4 regions of the Cutibacterium sp. KB22876 genome follow, and region 4 is predicted to be linked to each of the others. Evidence: riboswitches for the same ligand, from Rfam matches in the RefSeq annotation. Region 4 holds a riboswitch; each other region holds the start of a gene.
The links. A riboswitch is a leader RNA that binds a small molecule or an ion and turns the genes downstream of it on or off. The one in region 4 is predicted to bind cobalamin.
Positions count from the first base shown of each region.

Region 1: it holds a riboswitch for cobalamin, as region 4 does, so the genes downstream of both, cobO (cob(I)yrinic acid a,c-diamide adenosyltransferase) here and AC6I1W_RS03135 (ABC transporter substrate-binding protein) in region 4, are expected to answer to the same signal.
Region 2: it holds a riboswitch for cobalamin, as region 4 does, so the genes downstream of both, mutA (methylmalonyl-CoA mutase small subunit) here and AC6I1W_RS03135 (ABC transporter substrate-binding protein) in region 4, are expected to answer to the same signal.
Region 3: it holds a riboswitch for cobalamin, as region 4 does, so the genes downstream of both, AC6I1W_RS04510 (FecCD family ABC transporter permease) here and AC6I1W_RS03135 (ABC transporter substrate-binding protein) in region 4, are expected to answer to the same signal.

Region 1 covers NZ_AP040858.1:1,102,873-1,110,215, forward strand. Annotated here, with positions in the region: gene AC6I1W_RS05025 (precorrin-8X methylmutase) at 17-670, opposite strand; gene AC6I1W_RS05030 (energy-coupling factor ABC transporter permease) at 964-1,647, shown strand; gene AC6I1W_RS05035 (energy-coupling factor ABC transporter substrate-binding protein) at 1,640-2,074, shown strand; gene cbiQ (cobalt ECF transporter T component CbiQ) at 2,071-2,916, shown strand; gene AC6I1W_RS05045 (energy-coupling factor ABC transporter ATP-binding protein) at 2,913-3,746, shown strand; gene cbiT (precorrin-6Y C5,15-methyltransferase (decarboxylating) subunit CbiT) at 3,963-4,559, opposite strand; cobalamin riboswitch at 4,583-4,719, shown strand; gene cobO (cob(I)yrinic acid a,c-diamide adenosyltransferase) at 4,760-5,374, shown strand; gene cobBC (bifunctional hydrogenobyrinic acid a,c-diamide synthase/histidinol phosphate aminotransferase CobBC) at 5,374-7,343, shown strand, end outside.
Region 2 covers NZ_AP040858.1:1,316,740-1,324,082, forward strand. Annotated here, with positions in the region: gene AC6I1W_RS05910 (nucleotide sugar dehydrogenase) at 1-821, opposite strand, end outside; gene AC6I1W_RS05915 (hypothetical protein) at 888-1,199, opposite strand; gene AC6I1W_RS05920 (alpha/beta fold hydrolase) at 1,304-2,311, shown strand; cobalamin riboswitch at 2,382-2,633, shown strand; gene mutA (methylmalonyl-CoA mutase small subunit) at 2,714-4,624, shown strand; gene scpA (methylmalonyl-CoA mutase) at 4,621-6,810, shown strand; gene meaB (methylmalonyl Co-A mutase-associated GTPase MeaB) at 6,959-7,343, shown strand, end outside.
Region 3 covers NZ_AP040858.1:993,796-1,001,138, reverse strand. Annotated here, with positions in the region: gene AC6I1W_RS04520 (FecCD family ABC transporter permease) at 1-1,018, shown strand, start outside; gene AC6I1W_RS04515 (ABC transporter ATP-binding protein) at 1,015-1,821, shown strand; cobalamin riboswitch at 1,970-2,128, shown strand; gene AC6I1W_RS04510 (FecCD family ABC transporter permease) at 2,167-3,192, shown strand; gene AC6I1W_RS04505 (ATP-binding cassette domain-containing protein) at 3,189-4,505, shown strand; gene AC6I1W_RS04500 (mycothione reductase) at 4,624-6,024, opposite strand; gene AC6I1W_RS04495 (hypothetical protein) at 6,603-7,046, shown strand; gene ilvD (dihydroxy-acid dehydratase) at 7,238-7,343, shown strand, end outside.
Region 4 covers NZ_AP040858.1:685,874-693,216, forward strand. Annotated here, with positions in the region: gene AC6I1W_RS03120 (FtsX-like permease family protein) at 1-345, opposite strand, end outside; gene AC6I1W_RS03125 (ABC transporter ATP-binding protein) at 348-1,100, opposite strand; gene AC6I1W_RS03130 (class I SAM-dependent methyltransferase) at 1,225-2,034, shown strand; cobalamin riboswitch at 2,065-2,245, shown strand; gene AC6I1W_RS03135 (ABC transporter substrate-binding protein) at 2,515-3,348, shown strand; gene AC6I1W_RS03140 (FecCD family ABC transporter permease) at 3,348-4,511, shown strand; gene AC6I1W_RS03145 (ABC transporter ATP-binding protein) at 4,508-5,278, shown strand; gene AC6I1W_RS03150 (NAD-dependent succinate-semialdehyde dehydrogenase) at 5,362-6,819, shown strand; gene AC6I1W_RS03155 (chloride channel protein) at 6,864-7,343, shown strand, end outside.

The DNA.
Region 1 (7,343 bases), 420 kb from region 4:
TCTGGCGAGGGGCTTCTCAGCGATGGTTGTTGGTCAGCTCGTCGGTCGATGCAATGGCGTTGACGGCGGCCACTGCGATCGCTGAGCCGCCACGTCGTCCCAACAAGGTGAGGTATTCCAAGTCCAGGGGCGAGTCGACAAGGGCTTGCTTGGACTCGGCTGCACCGACGAACCCGACAGGGATGCCGACGACGGCTGCCGGGCAGGCACCCGTCTCCTCGCACACCTCGAGCACCCGGTACAAGGCGGTGGGGGCGTTGCCGATGGCGACGATGGCCCCGTCGAGCTTGCCCTCCTCGGCCCACAGGTCCACCGCTGCGCAGGTTTTCGTCATGTTCTTGGCCTTGGCGATGTCGGCCAAGCGGGGATCCTTGATGTAACAGATCGTCTCGTTGTCACGGGGCAGACGGGACCGGATGATTCCGGTGGCCGTCATGGAGGAGTCGCACAGGATCGGGGCACCGTTGCCCAAGGCCTTGCGGGCGGCCTTGACCACACCTGGTGTGAAGACGATGTCGTCAGCGATGGCGGGATCCGCAGCAGCGTGAATCATCCGGACGACGACTCCCTCGACGTCGGTGGGGAAGCGATCCAAATTCGCCTCGGAACGAATGATGCGGAAGGACTCGCGGTAGATGTCGGATCCGTTGTTGACGTACTCGTGGGCCACGACGTCCTCCTGACGACGGCGAAAACTGATTCCTCGGAAGCGTAACACTCGCCAATTCCGTCGTGACAGGGCGGAATCACGCTTAGGCAACCCTTGGATGAAACCCCTGAATTGCTGTGTTTCACTGGTCTTAGAACAATTCAAGAACGCCCTGATGACGTGGTTGAAGCCGGGAACCGCCGGCACGGACGCGCCACTGTGAACGATCCCGTGAGGACCGAAAGTCAGATCTGCCATGCACGTCAGGCCTTTCCAGGACGGGACGCGAATCCCGAGAAAGGAGATGACGCCTCATGCACATCGCTGAGGGGATTCTCTCACCTACTCAGTGCGCAGTCTGGTACGCGGCTGCCGCACCATTCGTCATCCATGGCGGCTATCGAGTCGTCAAGGAGGTCAAGGAGCACCCCGAGAACAAGCTCTTGCTCGCCACTGCTGGCGCCTTCACCTTCGTCCTCTCCGCCATCAAGCTTCCCAGTGTCACCGGCTCGTCCTCGCACCCGACGGGAACCGGCGTCGGCGCTGCCCTCTTCAAACCACCGGTCATGGCATTCCTCGGGATGATCGTGTTGATCTTCCAGGCCTTGCTGCTGGCTCACGGTGGCATGTCCACACTGGGGGCCAATACCTTCTCGATGGGCATCGCCGGGCCGTGGGCCGGTTACGCCTTCTACAAACTCACCAAGAAACTCCACGGATCCGACGCGTTGGCAATCTTCCTGTGCATGGTCTTCGCCGACTTCATCACCTACGTCGTCACGAGCTTCCAGCTCGCCTTCGCCTTCCCGGATCCCACCGGTGGCGTCTGGGGAGCTGCTGGAAAGTTTCTCGGCATCTTCGCCATCACCCAAATTCCGCTAGCCCTCATTGAGGGGTTCATCGGCATCTTGCTGTTCCGTTTCCTTGCCAAGGTCGCAACCCCGCAGCTCCAGCAGCTCGGCGTCCTCGGTAACAGTCAGGAGGTGGCTCATGCCTGAGAGCACCGTAACCAAGACCCGTCAGGACAATTCTCTGACCGGACAGAGCAAGTGGGTAACCCCCGTCATCATCGTCCTCGTGGTGGCCCTGTTCGTCATCAGCATGGTACTGGGTGGCAAGAAGACCAGCGGCGACGAGGAAGGATTCGGGGGGACTGACGACGCTGCCGCCGAGGCCGCCGAGCAAGCCGGTGCCAAGAAATGGATCGAGCCGATCTTCGAGCCGAACTCGGGTGAGGTCGAGTCCGGTCTGTTCGCCATGCAGGCTGCCCTGGGTGCCGGCATTGCCGGGTACGCGTTGGGCCGCATGTCCGGCAAGAAGAAGGGTCGTGAGGAGGCCGAGCACGCCTCTGACCTGCACAGTGTCGACGACGTGCCCGAGGCCGCCGTCACCTCGTCGGAATCCACTGCGACTGCCAAGTCATGACAATCACCTCTCTCGACGACGCCGCCTGGGATTCCCCCTGGCGGCGTCGTCCGGTTGGTGAGAAGGTCGCCCTATCAGCATCCTTGCTCCTGACCGCTCTGTGTACCCCGTCGATGGAGTCATCGTCGTGGGTGAGCCCGGTCGTCGGCTCCGGCATCTGGCCCGGGGCGCTACTCGCCGGGATCATCAGCGTCATCGTCATCCTCGGCCCGGCGCGCATCCGGGGGCGAGTGCTGTGGCAAGCCATGGCCGCCCCGATCGTCTTCCTGGTGGTCGGCGGGATCTCGGTCCTCATCAGCCTTGGGTCGTCCCCCATCGGGACAGTCTGGTGGCATGCCGGGGTGTTCAGCATCGGGCCGGTCACCACCGCCCAGGCGATGTCACTGATTGAACATGGCGTCTGCGGCACCCTCACCCTCATGGTGCTGGCCGTCACCACCCCCATGGTCGATCTGCTCACGTGGTTGCGGAAGTTCCACATCCCTGACCCGTTGCTCGAGATCGCCTCCCTGACCTACCGGCTCATCTTCGTGCTGCTCGACACCGTCGTGACGGCCGGTGAAGCTCAGCACGCCCGCCTCGGCGACGCCCCGGAAGGGAAATTTGGCGGGCTCAACCGGCGCATGAGCAACACCGCAGCGCTGCTCGGATCGGTCGGAATTCGAGCCTGGACGAGGGCCAACCGCCTCAACGACGGCCTGGTCAACCGCGGATTCGAGTCCGCACTGGTGACCCTGCCCGTCAAACGCGTCGGATCAGCGCGGTTCAAGATCATCGTCGTCACCGTCATCGCCGCAGTCTGGGCGATCAGCTGGTCGACGACCGGAAGGATTTTCAGATGAGTGACGAAGCCCTGTTGTCGACCGAGCACCTGTACGCCACTCACCCTGGCCGGCCCATGGTGCTCACCGACGTCAACGTGTCCTTCCGCGCTGGAGTTCGGGTGGCGATTCTGGGAGCAAACGGATCGGGCAAGACGACGCTGATGCGTTGCTTGTCGGGCTCCCTCAAGCCCGTCAAGGGCAAGGTCAAGAGAGGTGACACCGTGCTCGGTCACGGGCGCACCCAGCTTCGTGAGCACCGTCGGGCGGTTCAGCTCGTCCTTCAGGACCCCGACGACCAACTCTTCAGCGCTGACGTGAGCCAGGACGTCTCCTTCGGCCCGATGAACATGGGGCTGGACGTGGCGGAGGTGCGCGACCGCGTCGCCGAGGCCCTGCAGCTACTCGGGGCCAGCCATCTTGCCGAGCGTGCCACGCACCAGCTGTCCTACGGCGAACGCAAGAGGATTGCTGTCGCCGGTGCCGTCGCCATGCGCCCGGATCTGCTTCTCCTTGACGAGCCCACCGCCGGACTCGACCCGGTCGGCGTCACCAAGATGCTGGAGGCTTTGGACCGTCTGCGCGACCACGGTACGACCGTGGCGATGGCTACCCATGACGTCGACCTGGCCCTGGCCTGGGCTGACGAGGCGCTCATCGTTGTCGACGGGGGAGTGCAGCAGGGGCCGATCGACGAGTTACTCGCAAATGTGACCATGGTGGAGAGGGCCCATCTACACCTGCCTTGGCCCCTCGAACTGGTCCGGCGTCTTGGGATGGATGAGCGTCCCCGAACGATGAGCGAGGTCGTCGCGATCCTGTCACACCTGGCGCCGAGCAGTCCGTGTTGACGTCATCGTTGTGACATCAGCGGCACAAGGCACTCTTGATGGGGCGGCCACAGTGCGGCGGTTCGATGGTCATCATGAACAGGTCAGCGCTGTCGGTTTCGGCAGTGCCACACCATGTGCGTTTCGCTGCCGAGCAGACCTGGGCTGCCTGCCTGCTGGCCTCCCAGATCAGCTGAGTCCAGGGTCAGACAACTGTGCACACTGGGTGGCTCGTCGTCACTCAGTGTGCTGCCAGGTCCACGCCACGACGGTGCGGGCCGGTTTCCAGCCCCGCAGCCGGCCGATGCTGTCGGCGGTCTCGACGCCGAACCTCATGAGGTCACCGCCCAGATCCCGGTGCAAGGACTCCACGAGCATCTCGGCCTCCATCGTCACCCCATGGACGACGAGCCGTCCCCCGATGGGTAGACGTGGTCGACACTGGGTGACGAGAGTTTCCGTCGCACCGCCGCCGATGAAGATGGCATCCGGGTCGGGCAGTCCCTCCGGCAGCCCCTTGGTGAGGTCGGCGTCGATGACCTCGAACTGGCCGGGCAGAGTGAGTTCTGCGGCATTCGTGCGGGCATTGGCGGCCCGTTCTGTCTTGCGCTCCACCCCGATGGCTCGGCAGGTCGGATCGGTGCGACACCACTCGACACCGATCGACCCGGCGCCGGTGCCGAGGTCCCACAGCAGCTGGCCCGGCATGGGTCGCAACGCTGCCAGAGCGACGGCCCTCACCGGATGTTTGGTGATGAGGCCGTCATGGGCGAAGTGCGTCTCGTCGAGGCCAGGCGTGCGTCCGAGGAGGGTGGCGTCAGGATCATGGGTCATGAGGGAAGCTTAGGGCAGTGCCGGGTGAGGACAACCCGACCCGTGTGACACAATCGACGGTGGCCCTCGGGGAGGAATCCGGTGTGAATCCGGAGCGGTCCCGCCACTGTGAGCGCCTCAGCGCGAGCCAGGTCGATCCTGCGGGTCAGGTCACGGAAATCCCGTGACCCGACGGGCGCGGACCCGCAAGGAGGTCGTTCATGCCGCACGCGCGCAGTGGCGCCACACCAGACGACGGGCTGTCCACCAGACAGCGACGGTTACGGCCAGTTCTTGCTGTGAACACCGGCGAGGGCAAGGGCAAGACGACAGCGGCGATGGGTACCGCCCTGCGCGCCTGGAACCAAGGGTGGAGAGTCGGCGTCTTCCAGTTCGTGAAGTCCGGACGATGGCATGTCGGCGAGCAGGACGCCCTGCAAGCTCTCGGGAAACTCCACGAGGAGACCGGTGCCGGCGGTCCCGTCACATGGGAGGTCATGGGGACTGGATGGTCCTGGGCACGCTCCTTCGATGCCGCCGATGACCCCGAGGCCGCTGCCCGCGAGGGGTGGCGACACGTGTCGGAACTCCTGGCCAGCGAGGCGCTTGACTTCTACCTTCTTGACGAGTTCACCTACCCGCTGGACTGGGGATGGCTCGATGTCGACGAGGTCGTCGACACACTGGTCAACCGCCCCGGCACCCAGCACGTCGTCATCACTGGCCGTCGCGCCCCGGCAGCCCTCGTCGAGGTCGCAGACCTCGTCACCGAGATGACCAAGGTCAAGCACCCCTTCGACGCCGGTCAGCGTGGTCAGGCGGGAATCGAATGGTGATGCGCATTCCACGAATCCTCATCGCCGCCCCGGCGTCGGGAGGCGGTAAGACGACCGTCGCGACAGGTCTCATGGCAGCCCTGCGTGCCACCGGCCGGACGGTGGCGCCGTTCAAGGTCGGGCCGGATTACATCGATCCCGGTTACCACTCGATGGCCAGTGGTCGTCCGGGCCGCAACCTGGACTCCGTCATGTGTGGTGACGAGCTCATGGCCCCGCTGCTGGCCCATGGTTTCGTCACCCCCGATGCGGCGGACATTGCGGTCATCGAGGGAGTGATGGGCCTCTTCGACGGCCAGCTCGGGACCGGACGCGGGTCCAGCGCCGAGATCGCCACCTCGATCCAGACCCCGGTGGTCGTGGTCGTCGACACCGCTCATGCGTCCCTCACCCACGCCGCAGTGGTGGCAGGTCTGGCGACGTTTGATCCGAATGTCACGATCGCCGGTGTGATCCTCAACCGGGTCGCCTCTCCTCGTCATGGTGCCGAGGTCGTGCGCGGACTCGACCGACTCGGCATCCCGGTGCTGGGGCGGATTCCGCGCACCGAGTCGATCTTCGTGCCGTCTCGCCACCTGGGCCTGGTCCCGGCGGGGGAGTGGGAGCACTCCGCCTCCAAGGTCGCCGGCCTGGGTGACCTCATCGCCGAACACGTCGATCTCGACGCCGTTATGGACCTGGCCGATTCCGCACCCGACCTCGACGTCGAGCCTTGGGATCCGCGAGCCGCTCTGCAATCAGCTGGCTGGCAAGGCCATTCCTTCGACGAGCCGCCGGTGGTCGGAATCTTCGCGGGGCGAGCCTTCACCTTCCGCTACCCCGAGACCACCGAGATGTTGCGGGCGGCCGGGTTCCGGGTCGTCGACGTCGATCCCCTCACCGATCGACATCTTCCGGACGGCATCCAGGGCCTGTACCTGGGCGGTGGATTCCCGGAGATGCACGCCACGGATTTGGAGGACAACACCGAGCTCGCGGCAGATGTCCGCGCCCATGCCGAGGCCGGGATGCCGATCGTCGCGGAGTGCGCCGGGCTTCTCTACCTCTGCCGCCACCTCGACGGGCGCGACATGGCAGGCGTCCTTCCGATGGACGCGGCGATGGCGACGAGGCTGACGATGGGGTACCGGGTCGCCACCCGCAACTCCATCAGCGTCGTCGGCCACGAATTCCACCGCACCACGACGACGCCATTGGCTGACGTCGACCCGGCTTGGCACATCACCATGCCCGACGGCACCGATCGTGCCGAGGGAGCTCTGGGAGACCCTGCTTCTCTGGGGAGTCCCACCGTTCAGGCCTCCTACCTGCACCTGCACTGGGCCGGTCACCCCTCCCAGGCGGCGTGGTTTGCCCGTGAGGTGGCGAGGTTCCACGAGGGGAGGGGGGCCCAGGACACCGAGCCTGACCTCAATCACCACGGGGACAGCGACATTGCTGACGGTCTGGTCGACCTGGCCGTCAACGTCCGCGTCCTCGAGCCGCCGCAGTGGCTTCGCGACGCAATCACCTCCACCGAGCACGACTGGGCGCGTTATCCTGACGCCGCCCCGGCCCGGGACGCCCTGGCCACCATGCACGGTGTGGGAACCGACATGGTTCTGCCCACTTCCGGAGCAGCCGAGGCCTTCCCCCTCATTGCGACCACGCAGCCGCACCACGCTGCGGTCGTCCATCCTCAGTTCACCGAGCCGGAGGTAGCTCTGAGATCAGCCGGGATTGACGTCGACCGAGTCATCCTCAATGCCTCCGACGGGTTCGCACTGGATCCGGCCCTCGTCCCGGAGGATGCCGACCTCGTCATTGTCGGTAACCCCACGAACCCCACCGGTCGGCTGCACCCGGCGTCCGACCTGCTGACCCTGCGCCGCCCGGATCGGATCCTCGTCGTCGACGAAGCCTTCATGGACGCCACTGACGAGTCCCAGTCCCTCATCGGCAACGACATGGGCGACCTGCTGGTGCTGCG
Region 2 (7,343 bases), 630 kb from region 4:
TGAATGAGGGTCTGGGGGACATCCTGGTAGTTGGCCAGTAGCTGACGGGTGTCCTTGGGTAGACAGTACCCGCCGTAGCCGAAGGAGGGGTTGTTGTAGTGGTCGCCGATGCGCGGGTCCAGGCACACCCCCTCGATGATCTGGCGGGTCTCCAGGCCACGCTGGGAAGCGTAGGTGTCGAGCTCGTTGAAGAAGGACACCCGCATGGCCAGGTAGGTGTTGGCGAACAGTTTGATGGCCTCGGCCTCGGTGGCCCCGACGAAGAGTACGGGGATGTCGGTGTCGACGGCCCCGGCAGTCATGAGGTCGGCGAAGAGGTGGGCCTTAGCCGAGTCCGATCCGACGACGATCCGTGACGGATGGAGGTTGTCGTGGAGGGCCCGGCCCTCGCGGAGGAACTCGGGGGAGAAGATGACGTCGAGTCCGGGGCGCTCCTTGCGAACCCCCTCGACGAATCCCACCGGAATTGTCGACTTGATGACGATGGTCGCCTCGGGGGCGAGCTCCTGTACCAGGTCGAGGACTCCGTCGACGCTCGAGGTGTCGAAATAATTCTGGTCAGGGTCATAGTTCGTCGGGGTGGCGATAATGACGAAGTCCGCCCCCCGGTACGCGTCCTGCGGATCAGTGGTGGCACGCAGGTCCAAGTCGTGGTGAGCCAGGTACTCCGCGATCAGAGGATCGACGATCGTCGTCTGTTCGTTGTTGACCATCGAGACGCGTTCAGCGTCGATGTCGACAGCAACGACACGGTTGTGCTGGGCGAGCAACACTGCATTGGCCATGCCGACATAGCCCAGTCCTGCGACAGCGATTTTCACGGGCACTCCCAGATAGCTGTGTGCGACGGTATGAATGCTGGCCGTTGCACATGGACCACCATCATCTTAGACGTGTGCGTTGTGGTGTCTGGAGGTTGCCCGTCGGGGAATGCTCTTACTCCCTGACGTCTCCTGTTTCTGGGGTGCCGCCTGTGAAGCCGTGGCGGGTGATGACGAGTAGTCGCTGTCGTATTTCGTGTATCCGTAGCCGTACGCCGATTCGCCGTATCTCAGATGCGACAGTTTCGAGGAGTCGGCACGGTTCAAGACGATGCCCGAGACCATGCCTCCTGCGTTCTCGATGGAGGAAACTGTGCTTTCAACCTGGTCGACGGTCGTGTGTCCGACCTGGGCCACAACGATGACGGTGTCTGCCAACCGGGAGAGAATCACGGAGTCAGTGACGGGCAGCACTGGCGGGGCATCCACCACTAAGTTCTCTTGCGGCCAGGCTGTGTGATAAGCGCAATGAGGACGTCGGTATGGTTGAGACGGTTTTGTCCGGGGTGAGCTGTCTGGGAGGAACTATGGACACCATCACCATCACCGCTGATGACGGAGTCGACGTCGACGTCCTTGTCTGGCGTCCTGAGGCTGCGTCGGGGCGCCCCATCAAGGGCTTGGTGCAGTTCTGCCACGGTATGGCCGAGTACGCGGCTCGCTATGACGAGGTTGCCCAGGTGCTTGCGGCCGACGGCTGGCTCGTCGTGGCGAACGACCACCGTGGACACGGGCCGCGTGCTGCCGCCACAGGAGAACTCGGAACCACGTCTGATCGTGGCTACCACCAGATGCTCGACGATCTGTCCGCCGTCGCTGACCACTTCATGGCTAGGTTGGAGGGGAAGCCGTGGTTCCTCGTCGGACACTCGATGGGGTCGTTCCTTGCTCGTGTCCTGGCCGTTCGTCGAGGACGCGAGATGACCGGCCTGGTCATCATCGGCACTGGCTCCTCCCTGGGGCCGTTGAGCACTGTCGCTACCGGGCTGGCCCAGGCCCAGGTGCTCATGGTGGGGGAAGACTCCCGCAGCCCACTGCTCAACACCCTGTCCTTCGGGTCCTTCAACCGGGCCTTCCTGCCGGCTCGCACCGACTACGACTGGTTGTCCCGAGACGCTCGCGTCGTGGACGCCTACAACGACGACCCGCTGTGCGGTTTCGTCTGCACCGCAGCCTTCTACCGCGAACTCGTCCGGCTTATCGAACTCGCCAACTCCACCGAGATCTTCCGAGCAACTCCACCGGCACTTCCCATTCTGCTGATGTCGGGCGCCAAGGACCCGGTGGGGGACTCCGGCAGGGGAGTGCGCCAGGTTGCGCGTCAGTTGCGCGACTCGGGCTCGCGTGAGGTGGACCTCGTTCTCTACCCCGGGGCGCGCCACGAGATCCTCAATGAGGTGAACCGTCGACATGTCCACGCCCACCTGCGCGACTGGATTGATGCCGTCGCCGCCCGACCCGGGACCTTGCAGGTTCGGAAAGCACGGTGAAAGGCCGCTCACGTTCGTTTCGCACGATCGTGCACATGCACCCCCAGTGCGCTATGCCGATTGTGCGCAGCCTAGTATCGTAGGTGCTGGTGCCGAGGAATCCCGTCCGGGGTTTCAAGGCGGTAAGAGGGAATCCGGTGAAACTCCGGAACTGCCCCGCAGCGGTGAGTGGGAACGACATCACCATCGTCGCCCATCTGGTTCTCGGACCGGGTGGACGTCGATCAAGCACTGGGCTTCGGTCTGGGAAGCGGTGACGTAGGACTCGTCGGCAGACGAGGTGCCCATGAGTCCGAATACCTGCCAGAGCGTGTGGTGCACTCCGCGTGTGCCACAGCGTCCGAGGTCTCGAGGGCCGGCCGAGGTCGTCCAACCATCCACAGCGGAGCAGGAGTCTGACGAATGACTGATCCTGACAACCTCGCATCCAAGCCCGTCGAGGACAGGATGCCCGAGGAGTTGAGCCTGGCCGGGGACTTCCCGAAGGTCACCCACGAACAGTGGGAGGACGCGGTCCTCAAAGTCTTGAACCGGGGTCGCCCCGAGGGCAAGGAACTCAACATCGAGCAGGGAATGAAGCGCCTCGAGCCGACCACGGTCGACGGCATCCAGATCGAGCCGATGTACCGGCGTCAGGATGCCTCCGAGAAGCTCGGCGCCCCGGGCGTGCCGCCCTTTACCCGTGGCACGACGGTCCGTGACGGCAGCATGGACGCGTGGGACGTCCGAGCCCTTCACGAGGATCCCGACGTCGAGTTCACCAAGAAGGCCGTCATCGCTGACCTCGAGCGTGGCGTGACGTCCCTGTGGCTGCGCGTCGGTGCCGACGCCATCAACCCCGAGGACATCGCCGGCGATCTCAAGGACGTGCTGCTGGACCTGGCCAAGGTCGAGGTCTCCAGCCGCGACGACCAGGAGGCTGCCGCCGAGGCCCTCCTCAAGGTCTACGCCGATTCCAAGATCGAGCCCGACAAACTGTCGTTCAACCTCGGTCTGGACCCGATCGGTTTCGCCGCCCTCAACGGTGGCACCCCGGATCTGTCCGGCATGGGCGAGTGGGTCAGGAAGATCGAGAAGTACAAGAACTCCCGCGCCTTCGTCGTTGACGCCACGATCTACCACAACGCTGGTGCCGGCGACGTGCATGAGCTCGCCTGGGCCATCGCCACCGGCGTCGAGTATGTCCGCGCTCTCATGGAGCAGGGACTGACCGCCGAGCAGGCGTTCGACGCCATCAACTTCCGGGTGTCCGCCACCCACGACCAGTTCCTGACCATCTGCCGTCTGCGCGCCCTGCGCACCCTGTGGAACCGTGTCGGTGAGGTCTTCGAGGTGCCGGCCGCCAAGCGTGGTGCCCGTCAGGAGGCCGTCACCAGCTGGCGTGAGCTGACCCGTGACGATCCCTACGTCAACATCTTGCGAGGCACCATCTCGACCTTCGGTGCTGCTGTCGGTGGTGCCGAGGCCGTCACGACCCTGCCCTTCGATGCCGCCATCGGCCTGCCGAAGAGCGACTTCTCGCGTCGTATCGCCCGCAACACTGGCATCATCCTCGCCGAGGAGTCCAACATCGGTCGCGCCAATGACCCGGCTGGTGGCTCCTTCTACGTTGAGGCTCTGACTAAGAAGCTGGAAGAAGCCGCTTGGGTCGAGTTCCAGGCTGTCGAGGCTGCCGGTGGCATGGCCGCCGCCGTGACCGGCGACCACGTCCGCACCGAGCTCGACAAGCTGAATGCCGAGCGCGCCAAGCGTCTGGCGACCCGCAAGCAGCCGATCACGGCCGTCAGCGAGTTCCCGCTGCTCGACGCCAAGACGGTCGAGACCAAGCCGTACCCCGAAACTGCCGAGCGCAACGGGCTGGAGTGGCGCCGCGACGCCGAGATCTTCGAGGCCCTCGTTGATCGTTCCGCCACCTGCTCCGAGCGTCCGAAGGTTTTCCTGGCTTGCCTGGGAACCCGTCGTGACTTCGGTCCTCGCGAGGGATTCTCCGCCCCGGTGTGGCACATCGCCGGCATGGAGACCCCGGAGTGCGAGGGAGGCACCACTGAAGAGGTCGTCAAGGCCTTCAAGGAGTCCGGTGCCGAGGTCGCTGACCTGTGTTCGAACGCCAAGACCTACGCGGCCCAGGGCCTCGAGGTCGCCAAGGCCCTCAAGGAGGCTGGCGCCAAGCTGGTCTACCTGTCGGGTGCCTTCAAGGAATTTGGTGATGACGCTGCCGAGGCCGAGAAGGTCGTCGACGGGCGCATCTACCTCGGAATGGACGTCGTTGACGTCCTGACCACCACTCTGGACACGTTGGGAGTTGCCAAGTGACCACCCTGCCTCGTTTCGATTCCATCAACCTCGGAGACTCTCCGGTCCCCGCGGACGCACAGGAGCAGTTCGCCAAGTTGGCCGCCGCCGCTGGTGAGCAGGAGCCCTGGACCACTCCGGAGCAGATTCCGGTTGGCCACCTGTACTCCGAGGACGTCTACGCTGACATGGACTGGCTGGACACCTACGCCGGTCTGCCGCCCTTCACCCACGGCCCGTACGCCACCATGTACGCCTTCCGTCCGTGGACGATTCGTCAGTACGCCGGATTCTCCACCGCCAAGGAGTCCAACGCGTTCTACCGCCGTAACCTGGCTGCTGGTCAGAAGGGTCTGTCGGTCGCCTTCGACCTGCCGACCCACCGTGGTTACGACTCCGACAATCCGCGTGTTCCCGGTGACGTCGGCATGGCTGGTGTGGCTGTGGACTCCATCCTGGACATGCGTGAGCTCTTCGCGGGTATTCCGCTGGACCGCATGTCGGTGTCCATGACGATGAACGGCGCCGTGTTGCCGATTCTCGCCCTGTACGTTGTGACCGCCGAGGAGCAGGGCGCCAAGCCCGAGCAGCTCGCCGGAACGATCCAGAACGACATCCTCAAGGAGTTCATGGTTCGTAACACGTACATCTACCCGCCGCTGCCCTCGATGCGGATCATCTCCGACATCTTCGCCTTCACCAGCGCGAACATGCCGAAGTGGAACTCCATCTCCATCTCCGGCTACCACATGCAGGAGGCCGGCGCGACCGCCGACATCGAGATGGCCTACACCCTGGCCGACGGAGTCGACTACATCCGCGCTGGCGAGTCGGTGGGCCTGAAGGTCGACCAGTTCGCACCGCGTCTGTCCTTCTTCTGGGCCATTGGCACCAACTTCTTCATGGAGGTCGCCAAGATGCGCGCGGCTCGCATGCTGTGGGCCAAGCTCGTCAACCAGTTCGGGCCTAAGAACCCGAAGTCCATGAGCTTGCGTACCCACTCGCAGACCTCTGGCTGGTCGCTGACCGCTCAGGACGTGTACAACAACGTCATCCGTACCTGTGTGGAGGCCATGGGAGCCACCCAGGGACACACCCAGTCCCTGCACACCAACTCCCTCGACGAGGCCATCGCCCTGCCGACAGACTTCTCCGCTCGTATCGCTCGAAACACCCAGCTGTTTATCCAGCAGGAGTCGGGCACTTGCCGCGTCATCGATCCCTGGAGCGGTTCCGCCTACGTCGAGAAGCTCACCCTCGAGCTGGCTCGCAAGGCCTGGGCCCACATCCAGGAGGTCGAGAAGGCCGGCGGTATGGCCAAGGCCATCGAGAAGGGCATCCCGAAGATGCGTATCGAGGAGGCCGCTGCCCGTACCCAGGCCCGTATCGACTCCGGTCGTCAGCCCCTCATCGGCGTCAACAAGTACCGTCTCGATGAGGAAGAGGATCTCGAGGTCCTCAAGGTCGACAACACCCAGGTGCTCAAGGAACAGAAGGCCAAGCTCGAGCAGCTTCGCGCCAACCGTGACGAGGAGGCCTGCCAGGCTGCTCTGGAGAAGCTCACCTGGGCTGCTGCCAACCCGGACCCGAGCGATCCCGACCGCAACCTGCTCAAGCTGTGCATCGACGCCGGTCGCGCCAACGCCTCCGTCGGCGAGATGTCCGACGCAATGGAGAAGGTCTTCGGGCGCTACACCGCTCAGATCCGTACCATTGAGGGCGTGTACAGCAAGGCAGCCGGTAGCACCGAGTCGACCAAGAAGGTCCACGACCTCATCAAGAAGTTCGAGGAGAAGGAAGGCCGTCGTCCTCGCATCATGATCGCGAAGATGGGTCAGGATGGTCACGACCGTGGCCAGAAGGTCGTCGCGACCGCCTACGCGGACCTCGGCATGGACGTCGACGTCGGCCCGCTGTTCCAGACCCCTGAGGAGACCGCTCGACAGGCTGTCGAGGGCGACGTCCACGTCGTCGGTGTCTCCTCGTTGGCCGCCGGACACCTCACCCTGGTGCCGGCCCTGCGCAAGGAACTGGACAAGCTTGGCCGCTCCGACATCATGATCGTTGTTGGTGGCGTCATCCCGACCCAGGACTTCCAGGAGCTCAAGGATGACGGCGCAGCCGCCATCTACCCACCTGGCACCGTCATCCCGGACGCTGCCATCGAGCTGATGGAGAAGCTCCTCGCCGCTCACAGCGACGACTGAGACTGGATCGGTCCACGAGACTGAAGGATTGGCCCCTGGAACCCCGCGAGGTTCCAGGGGCCACCGTCATACGGACCTGAAAGCCACTGGGTATGAGCCCTCCGCCATGAACGTTGTCCGTGGGCGGTACGGTAGACGTACCCACCCGATGAAGGAAATGGTGATCATGCCGATCGACGTCCCCGAACTGGTTGAGCAAGTCCTGGCCGGGAGCCGCCAGCACATTGCCAAAGCGCTGACTCTGGTGGAGTCGAGCAAACCGGCACATCGCGAGAAGGCACGCGAGATGTTGCGCCTGCTGGCTCCTCACACTGGTGACGCCATCCGTGTCGGTATCTCGGGTGTTCCCGGCGCCGGTAAGTCGACCTTCATCAATGCCATGGGCACCAAGCTCATCGACGAGTTCAACTACAAGGTTGCCGTCCTGGCCGTCGACCCTTCCTCGACCCGCACCGGCGGTTCGATCCTCGGTGACCGCACCCGCATGGGGGATCTGTGCAACCGTGACGAGGCATTCGTGCGCCCGTCACCCT
Region 3 (7,343 bases), 310 kb from region 4:
CGCGCTTGCTCTCGTGCGGCAGGGGCGACGGCACCGCCGCCTGCGTCGTGGTCTGGTCGTGACCATCTTGTCGGTGGCAACTGTCGCCGCTTTCATTGCCAGCCTGTGCCTTGGCGAGCAGATGTACTCGCCGTCACAAGTCGTCGACGCTCTCCGCGGGCAGGTCGGCCCGGCATCCTTCATCATCGGTGACCTCCGTCTCCCACGCACCATTGCCGGACTTCTCTGTGGCGCTGCATTTGGCCTTGTCGGAGCATTGTTCCAGGCCCTGCTGCGCAACACGTTGGCAAGCCCTGACGTCATCGGGATCACGGCCGGGGCCAACACTGCCGCGGTAGCTGGAATCATCGTGCTCGGATGGTCCGGCCTGCAGCTGACGTGTCTGGCCGTCGCGGGAGCGATCGTAACGGCCGGCATCGTCGTCGGGCTTGCGCGCCACGACACATCAGGTGGCGAGCGGCTCATCCTCATGGGCATTGCGACGGGGGCTATGGCGACCGCAGGGACGATGTGGCTGATGGTCCGCGCCGATCCCAATGATGCGGCTGGGGCTGCTCGTTGGCTCGCGGGCAACCTTGCCGTGGCTTCCGCTGACCAATCCGCCACTCTCGCCGTCGTCCTTGTCATCGGCCTACCGGTGCTGCTGGCCAACTCTCGCCACCTCGGGACCATGGACGTGGGGGATGACCTGGCCACCGGGCTGGGGGTACACGTGGAGCGGACTCGTGCTCTGCTCATGATCGTCGGGGTCATCGTGCTGGCCTGCGCCACTGCCGTTGCAGGACCGATCGCCTTCGTGTCGCTGATGTGCGGACCGATTGCATTTCGACTGTGTGGCCCAGGAGATGCCCCACTCATGGCCTCCGCGCTCACTGGATCGGTCCTGGTACTGGTGTGCGACTTCGTCGGCGCCAACCTCATGTCACACACCTATCCGGTGGGGCTGGTCACCGGGATTCTGGGCGGGGTGTACCTGCTCATCGTCATGGCTCGTCAGTCTCGAAAGGAGAGTGCGTGAGAACCAGTCATCATCTGAAGGCCGACGCGGTATCGGTTGGGTACGGAGACCGCGCCGTCCTGGACCACCTCGACCTCAGCATCCCGACCGGAAGGATCGGGGCAATCATTGGCCCGAACGGTTGTGGCAAATCCACCCTGTTACGGACGATGACACGCTTGATCCGCCCCAGCAGCGGTCAGGTCGTCCTGGACGGTCAGGAGCTCCCCACTGTGCCGACCCGGCAACTCGCCCGTGTCGTCGGGTTGTTGCCGCAGTCCCCGACAGCTCCGACGACGATCACCGTCGCAGATCTGGTGGCGCGCGGACGCGCTCCTCACCAAGGAATTTTCGGACGATGGACCACCGCCGATGAGCAGGCGGTGGCGTCGGCGCTGGAACGCACTGGAATCGTCGAGCTGGCCCGACGACCGGTTGACGAGCTGTCCGGAGGTCAGCGCCAGCGAGTGTGGATCGCCATGGCCTTGGCCCAGAACACCGACGTGCTCTTCCTCGACGAACCGACGACCTACCTTGATCTGGCCCATCAGATCGACGTTCTCAGCTTGTTGCGTGACCTCAACCGCCGTGACGGGGTGACGATCGTCATGGTGCTCCATGACATCAACATGGCGGCGCGCTACTGCGACTGGTTAGTGGCCATGCGTGACGGGGAGATTCGAGCGAACGGAACCCCCACCGAGGTCATCACCGCCGACGTCATGCGAGAAGTCTTTGGCCTGCACACGCACATCATCCATGCCCCGGATGTCGGGACGCCCATCGTCATCCCGATCGACACCGTGGGGGTCGATGACGGCTGACTCGCGAGAAGCCCTCCATGGTGCGTCACTGACGTCGGGCCCTCGCCGATGGGTATGGCATCGACCGTCGCCACATCGCCTTCATGAGGTACTGGAGACAGGACAACGCTGCGATGTGAGGGTAACCGAATTCCATTTGTGAGGCACGGCTAAGATGACTGCGTCCGGCGTAGGGAACCCCGTGTGAATCGGGGGCTGACGCGCAGCGGTAAGGCGGACGAACGGGCAGACAAGCCACTGGGAAACCGGGAAGGCGCCCGTTCGGTTGAGGCCAAGTCCGAAAACCTCCTGGACCGTATCTGACCGACGGCCGCGCGATTCGGCCCTGACGAGGACGGCTTTCCCTTGGCTCGACTCCTTCACCGCCGTACCCCGACTCGCTTCTTCCTACTCGTGACTCTCCTCGTGCTCATGCCGGTACTCTCGATTGCCTTTGGTGCCGCACCGGTACCCATCGGTCAGGTCTTGGGGGTACTCGCCGACCATTGTGACATTCCCATTCACGTGACCTGGGACTCCATTACCGACGCGATCGTCTGGCAGAACCGCATGCCTCGCATCGTCACCGGGCTCGGCGTCGGCGCGACCCTCGGTGTCGCCGGAGTCGCACTCCGAGCCGTGGTTCGCAACCCCCTCGCAGAGCCCTACGTACTTGGCGTGAGCGCGGGAGCCTCCTCGGGAGCTGCCGCGGCGATCATCATCGTCGGCGTCACCTCGTCATTCGCAGTAGCCGGCATGGCCTTCCTGGGAGCGCTGCTGTCGACCGCGATCGTGCTGTTCATGGGCGGCGGCCGGAACTCGTCGACGCTGCGTCTCGTCCTCGCCGGTCTCGCGGTGGGATTCATCTTTCAAGCCGTCACCAATTTCATCATCATCTCCTCCGACTCGGCCGAGACTGCACGCGCGGTGATGTTCTGGACCCTCGGTGACCTGTCTCGAGCCAGCTGGGGGCAGGGATGGACGAACGTTGCCGTGGCGATCGTTCTGACTGTACTGCTGTGGGCATGTGCCCCATGGCTCGACGCGTTGGCGTCCGGGGATTCCACGGCCACCGCGGTCGGGATCGACCCGACCGTCATCCATGTGCTGCTTCTCGTCCCCGTATCGGCTGGGGTGGCCATGGCGGTGGCTATCTCCGGCGGCATCGGTTTCGTCGGACTGGTCATCCCCCACCTCATGCGATCCTTCATCGGTCATGGCCACCGTCGGTTGGTGGTCTCCTCGGCTATGGCCGGAGCCATCTTCCTGATGTGGGCCGACACCTTCTCACGCACCGTGTTCAGCCCAGCCGAACTGCCCATCGGAGTCATCACGGGTCTGCTCGGCGCGCCGTTCCTCCTCGTGTTGGTGCGACGGGAGGCGATGGCATGATCACCGCTTCCGACTTAGTCATTCACCGAGGACAGCGGGTTGTCCTCGACGGCGTCGATCTTTCAGCGGATCAGGGCGTGACCATCGGGGTCGTCGGCCCCAATGGCGCAGGAAAGTCAACCTTGTTGTCTGCGCTGTACCGCAACGTCGCGATTGCCTCCGGACGAGTCACCGTCAGCGACCATGATCTCTCAGCCATGAATCGCCGCGAGATTGCGCGCGAGGTCGCCGTCGTCTCTCAGATTCCCGATCAAGCCCTGCCGCTGACGGTTCGCGACACCGTCTCCCTGGGACGACTCCCCCACCGATCCCTCATGGGATACGGGGATGCGACCGATCGTGACATCGTCGACAATGCCCTGACGAGAACGGACCTGACAGGTCTCGCGGATCGACTCGTCACCCAGTTGTCCGGCGGGGAACGTCAGAGGGTTCTCGTCGCCCGAGCCATCGCCCAGCAGGCCGGCCATCTGCTGCTCGACGAGCCCACCAATCACCTCGACATCGGCCATCAGTTCGCCCTGCTCGACCTCGTCAAAACCATTGACGCCACCACCGTGATCGTGCTCCATAACCTCAACCTGGCAGCTCGAGCATGCGACCGACTGGTGTTGCTTGATCAAGGCCGCCTCGTCGCGTCCGGCCCTTGTGGGGAGGTCCTGCAACCCGATCACCCATTGCGCGTCCTCGACGTGTGCTGTGGACCTGGATCCTTGTCAAACGCCGTCACGCAGAGATTTGGTGACGCCAGCTGTGTGGGGATCGATCGCGACCCGGTGCTCATGCGGCTGTTCCGCGAAACGACGCCACACCCGGATCGAATTGAGATCGTCGATGTCGACCTACGGGAGCCTGGATGGGCGGCCCGGTGGGCTGAGGAACCCTTTGATGCCGCTGTCAGCGCGACGGCCCTGCACTGGTTCGAGCCCGATGAGTTGGCGAGGGTGCACCAGGACATCGCCTCGGTGCTGACCCCTGGCGGGATCCTGCTCAATGCCGATCATCTCTTCTTCGACAAGGCCACTGAGCCTTTCCTGGCTGAATTGGCCCCGGCAGAACGAGACCGCACCGAGGCTCAGATGCGAGACGACGGGGCAATGTCCTGGCAGGAATGGTGGGACGCAGCCTTGGCCATGCCTGGATGGGAGTCCGAGGCCGAGGAGTTCCGACGTCGTTGGGCGGACAAGGACATCTCTCGGAAGGTCAGCGCCGAGTTCCATTTCGCCTCGATGCGCGCGGCCGGATTCACCGAGACTGCTCAGGTCTGGCAGTGGTTCGACGACCGGATCCTGATAGGGCGGATGCCGATGTGACGCTGGAGGTGGGCGGGGGGTACCCCCCGCCCACCGTTCTGCTCTGGTCAAGCGTTACTGTCGCCCTCGCTCCCATCCCGGGGCTGACCAAGAACCGCACCCAATGTCACCCTCAGCATCACCCGAGTCGGTCAAACTCCTTGTCAAGGCCAAGCAGGGCGTTCTCCACGACCTCAGGCAGTGCCGGGTGTATCCAGTACTGTCCCCGCGCCATCTCCCCGACTGTCTGGCCGGCGCTCATCCCCTGAATGCAGGTCTGGATGAGGGTCGATGCCTGCGGGCCGATGATGTGGGCGCCCAGCAGCGTCCTCGTCCCCGGGTCACCCAACAGCTTGACACAGTGTCCCTCGTCCTCCATCGCCCAGCCATAGGCGACGTCCGCGTACTCCTGGACGTACTTGGTGTACGGGATCTCGGACTGCAACAGACTCTGTTCGCTCGCACCCACCGAGGCGACCTGCGGGTTCGAGAACACCGCATGAGGCACGAATCGATGATCAGAACTGGCCAGGTCGTCAGGGTGTAGCAGATTGTGGCGCACCACTCGGGCCTCGTGGTTGGCGACGTGCTTGAGCTCCCAGTGCGAGCAGACGTCGCCGAGGGCCCAGATGTGTTCAACATTGGTCCGCTGGTGCTCATCGACGACCACGAATCCATCGTCATCGACGTCAACCCCGGCAGCTGGAAGGTTGAGACGGTCACCGTTGGGCACCCGACCCATGGCATTGAGGACGACGTCGGCCGGATAGTCGTAGTCGACCCCGTCACCGTCAACCGTCAAGACCACGAGGTGACCACCCGGATCACGATCGATGCCCACCAAGCCCTCGGACATCCGCAGCCTCACGCGGTGACCAATCTGATCGGTGAACCGCTGCGAGATCTCCTGGTCCTCATGACGCAGCATCCTCCCGGACCGATTGATGACAGTGACGCTGGATCCCAGCGCGGAGAAGATATGGGCGAACTCGGCGGCAATGAATCCACCACCGAGAATCACCAGACGGTGGGGCAACTCCTCCAACCTCATGATGGTGTCGGAGGTGTGGATCGACCCCGCCAGGCTCGGGTCGTCGAGACCGAGGACATCAGGGACGCGCGGGCGCGACCCTGCCGCCAGGACGATCTGGTCAGCAGTGATGCGAGTGTCCCCGACCTCGATGGTGTGGGGATCGACGAACTTCGCCTCGTCGGTGTAGACGTCGATGTTCTCCAGCCCCTGGCGGTACTCAAGCCCACTTCGAGAAATGGGATCAATGCGTCCGAAGATTCGGTCACGAATGGAGGTGAAGGATGCCCCGCGGAACTGCAGCCTGACCCCCAGCTTGGCTGCCTCGGACGGCGAGGTCGCAAGGTCCGCCGGGAGCACGAACATCTTCGTCGGTATGCAGCCGACATTGAGGCAGGTACCCCCGAAAGTGCCCGAGTCGATGATGGCGGCGCGTCGGTCGGCAAATTCCTCGTCCAGGATCGTGTTTCCTGAGCCCGAACCAATGACGACGATGTCGTAGTGCTCCATACCCCCAGTCTGTCATCCCGAGCTATGACAGATCGCCTCAACCCGCCGCCGGCGTCACATGACAACCTTACGGATCCCTGATTCTCGCATCTGGCATGTATGGTGATCGCCAGACCGCACCCAGGATCCGCCGGATTCACCGGACCATCCCCCGCGGTCCCGTCCCCTCGGGGACATGTTCGTAGAACCCACCCCGGGGCTGCCCACTGACTCCCCTGCGGGTCCGGTGACATGCCGCGATTCGGCACGATGCCGGATCCCAACCCAGGAGCGGAATGTTCACCCTCACCTCAACGCCCGTCACCTTCGTCGGGCTTCTCATCCTCTTTGCATGGTCACTCGTGTGGTCGGTGCGGGACGCTATCAAGGCGCCCACCGTCGTCACGAAGGTCTCCACATGGGTCCACGTCGTGATGGCGGTCACCATGATCCTCATGGTGCCCAAGTCATGGTGGAAACCTCTCGTCTCCGCCATTGGCGGACCAACCACTCCGGTCGTCGTCTTCGCCATCTGTACGGCCTGGATGGTCTTCATGGCCGCCTGGCGATCCTCGTGGTCGTCATGGGGTCATGCCGCCATGTTCGCCGCGATGGTCTGGCACCTCGCCGCGATGCGCAAGATGTCCTCCCTCATGACGGCGTCCAAGCACTCCGGCATGGGAACCATGAATCACGGCGGAATGGACCACGGCATGAACCATGGCGGTATGGGTCACGGTATGAACGGCGGCATGGACCATGGAATGCAGACGACCATGAATGCCGCGATGCATGACTTCGCCGTCGTCGGGATCCCTCTCATGGTCGCCCTGCTGGCCCTGGCCATTGCCGGCCTGTGGCGAGCCATCAGCGGCGAGGCCGAGAACCCACGCAAGGTTCCCACCTGCCATGTGGTGGCCACCGAACCACTGGCGATTCGCCTCTCCGGCCTGGGTGATTTCGCGATGGCCTTCGGTATGTTCTGGATGAGCACCGGTCTGCTCACACCGATCATGCCGTTCATGGAGCATCTGCACCCCTGAGCAGCGTCTCAGGATATGGGCCGGCGTTTCATCTTTCTGATCATTGCTAGCGTCACACCCATGATGAACGGTTGGAGTCTCATTACCCGGCGCGCGGTCTGACCACGCACCGGAATCCAACAGCGCGCCCTCCTTCCACTTCCGGATGGAGGGCGTCGTCATGTGTACGCAATTGCCGAGGGGGGAACACGATGCCCACGCTGAGATCTGCCACCAGCACCACCGGACGCGCCATGGCCGGAGCCCGTGCTCTCTGGCGTGCCACCGGTACCAAGGACGATGAATTCGGACATCCCA
Region 4 (7,343 bases):
TCGGGCGGACAACCGCGCGGCCGAGGAGGCCAGGGTCATCAGCGGCAACACCAGCAGGATGACGGCGATTGACGAGGTCAGCTTGTAGAAGGAGGCATTCTCACCGGGCAGGTGCCACATCATGACGGCACCGCCGGTGACGTCGAGGATGATCGTCGTGATGACCGCGAAGGCGACCACCGGCAGCCGCCAGGTCGAGTGATCAGCGGCCGAGGTGCGCAGGGTCATGCCGAGGATCGACGAGGTCGCCGGGCGTCCCGCTTTGGTCGTGAGCGGTTCGGGGACGGAGATCGACGGGATCTGCTGATCCGCGGTTCCCGGTTCAATGGTGGACTTCGTGGTCATGGTCACCACCTCCCGTCGGAATGACGCATCTCGTCGGAGACGATCCGGCCGTCCTGCAGGCGCAGGATGCGCTGACAGCGGCGGGCGACGCCCTCGTCATGGGTGACGACGATGAGGGTGCGTCCCCTCCCGGTCGTCGCCGAGAGCAGGATGGACATCACCTCGACAGCAGTGGCCGAGTCGAGGGCTCCGGTGGGCTCGTCGGCGAAGACGATCGCCGGGTCGATGACCTGGGATCGGGCGATGGCTACTCGCTGCGCCTGGCCGCCGGAGAGTTGACCGATGCGTCGATCCTCCATGCCTCCCAGTCCCATCGAGCTCAGCCACTGGACGGCGTACCCGACGGCCTGTGACCGAGAGGCGCCATTGAGCATGAGAGGCAGGGCGGTGTTCTCGACGGCGGTGAGCTCGGGGACGAGCATTCCCTGCTGGAAGACGAACCCGAGGGACTGGCGACGCAGCTGGGCCCGTCCCTCGCTGGAGAGACTCTCGACGTTGACGACGCGGTCGGGCAGACCCAGCTCGATGCTGCCGGAGTCGGCCGAGAGGATCCCGGACAGGCAGTGCAGCAGGGTGGTTTTTCCCGATCCGGACGGCCCCATGACGGCGACCGACTGGCCGGCCGGGATGGCGATGTCGACGTGGTCGAGGGCACGAGTCGTCCCGTAGGTCTTCGTCAGTCCCAGGGTGCGGAGGTGAGCGCCGGGGACGGGTTCGGCGACGGCGTGAGGGTTGGATCGGGTTGGCGTCAACATGTCATCCACCGTGCTGCCCGAACCCCTCGTCGCGCATCGTGCTGGCGGTCGAATCGGAGCGTCCTCCCGTGGTAGGAGGATGGTGATGCCACAGGATTGGTCCCGATGAACATGGGAGGCGCCGATGAGGATCAGTGATTACTTCGGACTGTGGGAGAACGATAGGAGATCGGACCCCGCGCGGAGATCTTTGGAACAGGAAAAGGCGTTTTGGCATGGGCACGCAGCGGTCTACGACCAGCACGCAGGTTTGACGTGCAGTTCCCTGGCTCAGATCGGCACCGTGACCAGCATCGTCGAACCTGAGTCATCGATCCTTGACGTTGGCGGCGGAACCGGACGGTTCGCGATTCCGCTGGCACAACGCGGCTGCCGTGTGACTGTCGTAGACCGTTCAGAGGACATGCTCCGTGTGCTTTCGGAGAATGCTGAAGCCGAGGAAGTCAAGATCGAGACGATCCAGGGGCAATGGCCCATGGACACAGGAAGGGTTTTCGACACCGTTCTTGCTGCGTGGTCCTTGTACTGGGCCCTCGATCTGGCGGCGTCCTTGCGGGCATTGGTTCGGCAGGCTCGACGGCACGTCATCATTATTGACACCACTGGATCACCGACGGCCTGGGATCATGCCCTTGCAGCAGCACAGGGGGAAGATGTCCGTGTTTCACAGGCTCGCCATCTACTCCTTGCAGGTGGCCTCGCACAATTGGGGATTCCAGCAGAAATTAGAATTCTCGAGGAATATCGAGTTGTTTCTGAAGATGAATTGTACCATGAGGTCCAGACTCGAGGAGGTAATTTTTCCGAGGCGATCAGGATCATGGATTCCTATGCGATTGGATTCCCTCGCGGATGGAGGTGTAGACGCACAATTGGTCTGGTGCATGTAGATGCGAAGGGCCTTGTGGGGGCCCTGCCCGACATGCCTGTGTGAGGGGAGTGTCGATCAGTTCAAGGTCTTCATTGATAAGGTATGTGTATCGGTAACCCAAATGGGTGTGAGGGAACTCCGGTGTGATTCCGGGGCTGACGCGCAGCGGTGACGGTGACCGTCTCGGCGTATGCCACTGGGCCAGTGAGGCCTGGGAAGGTGCTGAAACGGGTTGAACCCCAGTCCGAAGACCTGCCGATGAAAATCCACTCGACACAAGCTCGCGTCATGGCTTTTGGTTGGAAACCCTTACGTGGGGCCCATCTGTGACCGTTGGCGTGGGAACGGAACGGAAGGACCATTGCGATGGCGCGAAGGTACACGCGGAGGGTCGCTCTTGTCGCTGCATTAGTGATTCCTGTCTCATTCATGGCTGGTTGTGGGAGCGCCGTCACGGAGCAGAACGCCTCGACGGCGTCGTCCCACGCAACCGGTTCGAAGGCCGGGCACACGTCATACCCGCTGACGGTGGAGAGCTGTGGGGTGAAGCAGACGTTCGATTCCGCCCCGACGCGCGCAGTGACATTGACGTCAACGGCGACTGAGACGATGCTCGAGCTAGGGCTGGAGAAGAGCATGGTCGGGACGGCGTACCAACGCACTCGCCCCATCGGTGCCCAATACAAGGAGGCCTACGACTCGGTGTCGGTTTTGGCCGCTGGGCAGCCTTCCATGGAGAAGCTTTTGTCCGTAAATCCTGATTTCGTGTATTCCGGGTACCCGGACGGTTTCTCAAGGAGCAACGGTCACACCCGGAAAGACCTACAGAAGATGGGGATCAAGACGCATCTCAGCCCTGTGGGATGCACCAATGAGGTCAAGGCCTTGGATGATGAGACCAAGGAGATCAGGACCATCGGCCAGATCTTCGATGTGAATGACCGAGCTGAGGCATCGATTCGAAAGTTCAACGACAAGGTCAATGCCGTCAAGAAGTCCGTGAAGGGGAAGGAGCGCCCCAAGGTGTTCCTCTACAACTCAGGTGAGGACGCCCCGACGACAGTTGGTGGGTGGGCCTATGCATCGGTGATGATCGATGCGGCGGGAGGCGAGAACATCTTCGCGAATGAACCGCTGCGGTGGGGAAAGATGTCGTGGGAGCAGGTTGCAAAGGCTGATCCAGACATGATTCTGATTTACGACTACAAGACCCCGAGTGTCGATCAGAAGATCAAGACGTTGAAGTCAATTCCGGCACTGAAGGACACCAAGGCCGTCAAGAACAATGCCTTCCCGGTGATCAGTCTCTCGTTGGCACAGCCCGGCCCGCGTTCGGCTGAAGGTATCGAGCAGCTTGCCAAGCAGTTCCACGGCTGATGATGGGTGCACGTGGTGGCATTGATGAGTCATCCACGGCTGTGAAACGGCAGGACGAACTCGTTGCTGTCCTCAATGCCCTTCCATCCGAGTCGGCATCTGTCGGGGAAGACAGGTGGCGTGGCGATTCGCATCGTGGACACCTGGTCATAGTCTTGTCCGTACTGGCCGTCACGTTGATTCTTGTCCTGGGACTCGCGCTGTCAATTGGCTCGGTTCATGTTCCCTTCGTCCAAGTATGGAAGGTCGTTGCGCACCGGGCTCTGCCGGCAGGTGTCGTCACCGTTGATTGGACTGCGTCGATCGACAGGATCGTTGCTGATGTCCGGCTTCCTCGTGTGCTCCTGGCGGCAGTCGCAGGGATGGCGCTGACCACTGTCGGCACAGTCGTGCAGGCGCTGCTTCGCAACCCACTGGCGAGCCCCACGGTGCTCGGCGTGTCGTCGGGAGCTGCAACCGGAGCCATTACCGTCATGCGGTTTGGTCTGCTCCTCGGTGGTGCGGTCTCTCTCGGGTTGGCCGCGTTCGCAGGCGCGTTCCTGACGCTTCTACTCGTCTTGGTGATCGCCAGACGGAGGCAAACCCTTTCTGCAGGAACGTTGGTTCTCACCGGCATGGCGGTTTCGGCCCTGTTGTCGGCAGTCAACAACTTCATGGTTCTGACCTCCCCGGATCCGCAACTGGCGTCGCAAGTCCTCTTTTGGAGTCTCGGAGGCTTCGGGGCCGCCAAGTGGGAGAACCTTCCCGTCCCCACCCTCGTCCTCGCTGTGGGAATGCTCTTATGCCTGGCTGAGGCGTCAAATCTCAACCTCCTTCTTGGTGGGGAAGGGACAGCGGGTTCTCTCGGCCTGGACGTTGATCGGTTCCGAACCTGGATGTTCGTTGTGGCAGCTGCAATTGTCGGTGTGACAGTTGCGGTGTGTGGCGTCATAGGATTCGTCGGCCTGGTGATGCCGCACATTACGAGGATGCTGGTTGGCGCAGATCACCGCCGAACCCTTCCCGTAGGACTGCTTCTGGGTGCGATTTTCACCGTGCTGGCGGATGTTGGGGCGCGGATGGCCATTGAGCCGCAGGAATTGCCGGTAGGTATTGTGACCGCGCTTGTCGGGGCTCCATTCTTCCTGTTCCTGTTGCGACGCACCTTGGGGGAGACGTCATGATCGTCAGTGGTGCAGAACTGGTGGTCGCGGGCCTGGGTGTCGACATCGAGGGGCGCCACATCGTCCAGGATGTCGACTTCGTCGCCCACCCCGGTCAGGTGGTGGGGATCCTCGGCCCCAATGGGAGCGGCAAGTCGACGATGCTGCGCTCAATCTTCCACTCGAGACGCCCTACGAAGGGGACGGTGACCGTCGATGGTGTCGATGTCTGGGCGCGAGACACGAAGTGGTCCTCCCGGCACATTTCGGTGGTTCTCCAAGAGACTCCCGCGGAGTTCCCGCTGACGTGCGGGGAAATCGTCCGGATGGGGAGGACACCTCACAAGAAGTCGTGGCGGTCGCTGAGCGAGGGCGACCTTGCCCTGTGCGGCGCAGCCATGGAGCTTATGGAGGTTGGAGATCTCGCGACGTCGACATTCTCACGGATTTCTGGAGGAGAACGGCAGCGGGTGACAATCGCGAGGGCGCTGGCGCAGCAGACCGGCCTGCTGATCATGGATGAACCGACGAACCACCTTGACATTCATCATCAACTCAAGGTGATGGAGCTGTCGCGGCGCCTCAGGTCGACGGTGGTGGTGGCACTTCACGACATCAATCTGGCCGCACGATTCTGCGACACCCTTGTACTGATGTCGAAGGGCACATGTGTGGCAGCGGGTGCGCCATCGGCCGTGCTGTCTCCGGGAATCCTGGACGACGTCTACAAAGTGTGCACTCATCTCGGTCGACACCCGAGTGGCGCTGTTCAAGTAACCGTCCTGTGATTGTCGGTGGTGCCGGCCGTGTTCCCCTCCCCGTGAACACCGAACTCCCTCAAAGCGTCGAAACCCCGTCGTAGGGTGGGTTCATGACGACCAACGACCGCTCGCTCCCATCAGATCTGCCCTCTCAGCTGCTCATTGACGGAGAATGGGTGGACGCCGAGGCGTCCCGCACCTTCGACGTCCTCGACCCCTCCACCGAGAAGTCACTCGTCGCCATCGCCGATGCGTCCGTCGACCAGGGCACCGACGCCCTCGACGCCGCCGTCCGTGCCCAGGAATCCTGGGCCGACACCTCCCCGCGTGAGCGCAGCGAGATCCTGCGCAAGGCCTTCGAGCTCGTCACCGAGCGCAAGGACGACTTCGCCAAGCTCATGACCCTCGAGATGGGCAAGCCGCTGGCCGAGTCCTACGGAGAGGTCACCTACGGCGGGGAGTTCCTGCGCTGGTTCTCCGAGGAGGCAGTGCGCATTCGCGGTGACTACGGCTTGCTCCCGGAGGGCAAGATCCGCCAGCTCGTCACCAAGCGGCCCGTCGGCCCGTGCCTGTTCATCACCCCGTGGAACTTCCCGCTGGCCATGGCCACCCGCAAGATCGCCCCGGCTCTTGCCGCCGGCTGCACGGTGGTCATCCGCCCGGCCTCGGCCACCCCGCTGACCACCCTGCTCTTCGCCAAGACCCTCGTCGACGCCGGTCTTCCCGCCGGGGTCGTCAATGTCATCACCGGTCGTGACCACGCCGTCACGGACGCCATCCTGGAGGACCCGCGGCTGCGCAAGCTCTCCTTCACCGGATCCACCGGGGTTGGCGTCAACCTGTTGGAGAAGGCAGCCAAGCACGTGCTGCGCACCTCGATGGAGTTGGGCGGCAACGCTCCATTCATCGTCTTCGACGACGCTAACCTCGACCAGGCCATTGCCGGTGCCAGGGGAGCCAAGATGCGCAACATGGGAGAGGCCTGCATCGCTGCCAACCGGTTCATCGTCCACGAGTCGGTGGCCGAGGAGTTCACCAACCGGATGGTAGAGATGATGTCCGGCCTCACCGTCGGGGATGGCCTGGACGAGAAGTCCGAGGTCGGCCCGATGATCACCGAGAAGGATCGTGAGAAGGTCGACGGCCTGGTTCGTTCCGCGGTCAAGGCCGGTGCGACTGTTCACTGCGGCGGCGAGATCCCTGCGGGCAAGGGCTGGTTCTACCCGCCGACGGTGCTCTCCGGGGTGTCCGCCGATGCCGAGATCATGCAGACCGAGATCTTCGGACCGATCGCCCCGATCACCACCTTCAGCACCGAGGACGAGGCCCTGGCCATCGCCAACTCCGTCCCCGTCGGACTGGCCGGTTACGTCTTCACCGGCGACACCGCCCGAATCCTGCGGATGGGTCAGAAGCTGGAGACCGGCATGATCGGTGCCAATCTCGGTGTCTTCTCCAACGCGGCTGCCCCATTTGGTGGCGTCAAGGAGTCCGGTCTGGGCCGAGAAGGTTCCTACCAGGGCATTGAGGAATTCCTGGAGACGATCTACGTCGCTCTTCCGGCGTGACTCAAAGGACATGATCTCGAGGGTGGGACGGTAGCGTCTGCCGGGTGGGCACCTCACGTCTCCGACTCATCGCCGCCGTCGTCCTGACAGGGCTGGTGTCCGGACTCATCGGTGGCCTCATCGGCGAGCTGTCCCACCTCATCGAGGCCTGTGCCTTCGGTGCTCCCTTCTCCTCCTCGACGACCGGCGTCGGCGGGGTCGTCATGTGGCGACGGTTGGTCGCCCCGATCGCAGGTGCTGTCATCGCGGGCCTGACGTGGTGGTGGTTACGTCCGCGTCCGTTGGGTTCGATCATCTCGGTACGCCAGGCTGTCGACGTCGACTCCCCGAAACGTTTGCGGCCGATCGAAACCATCGTTGACGCCCTGGCCCAGCTCGTCGTCGTCGGGTCGGGAAGCTCCCTGGGCCGAGAGGCCGCGCCTCGTCAAATGGCTGCCCTGGCCGCCCAGGGGTTGTCCGACGGCTTCCGCGTCGACGCCGCGACGAGACGAGTGCTGTTGGCCAGTGCTGCCGGGGCTGGTCTG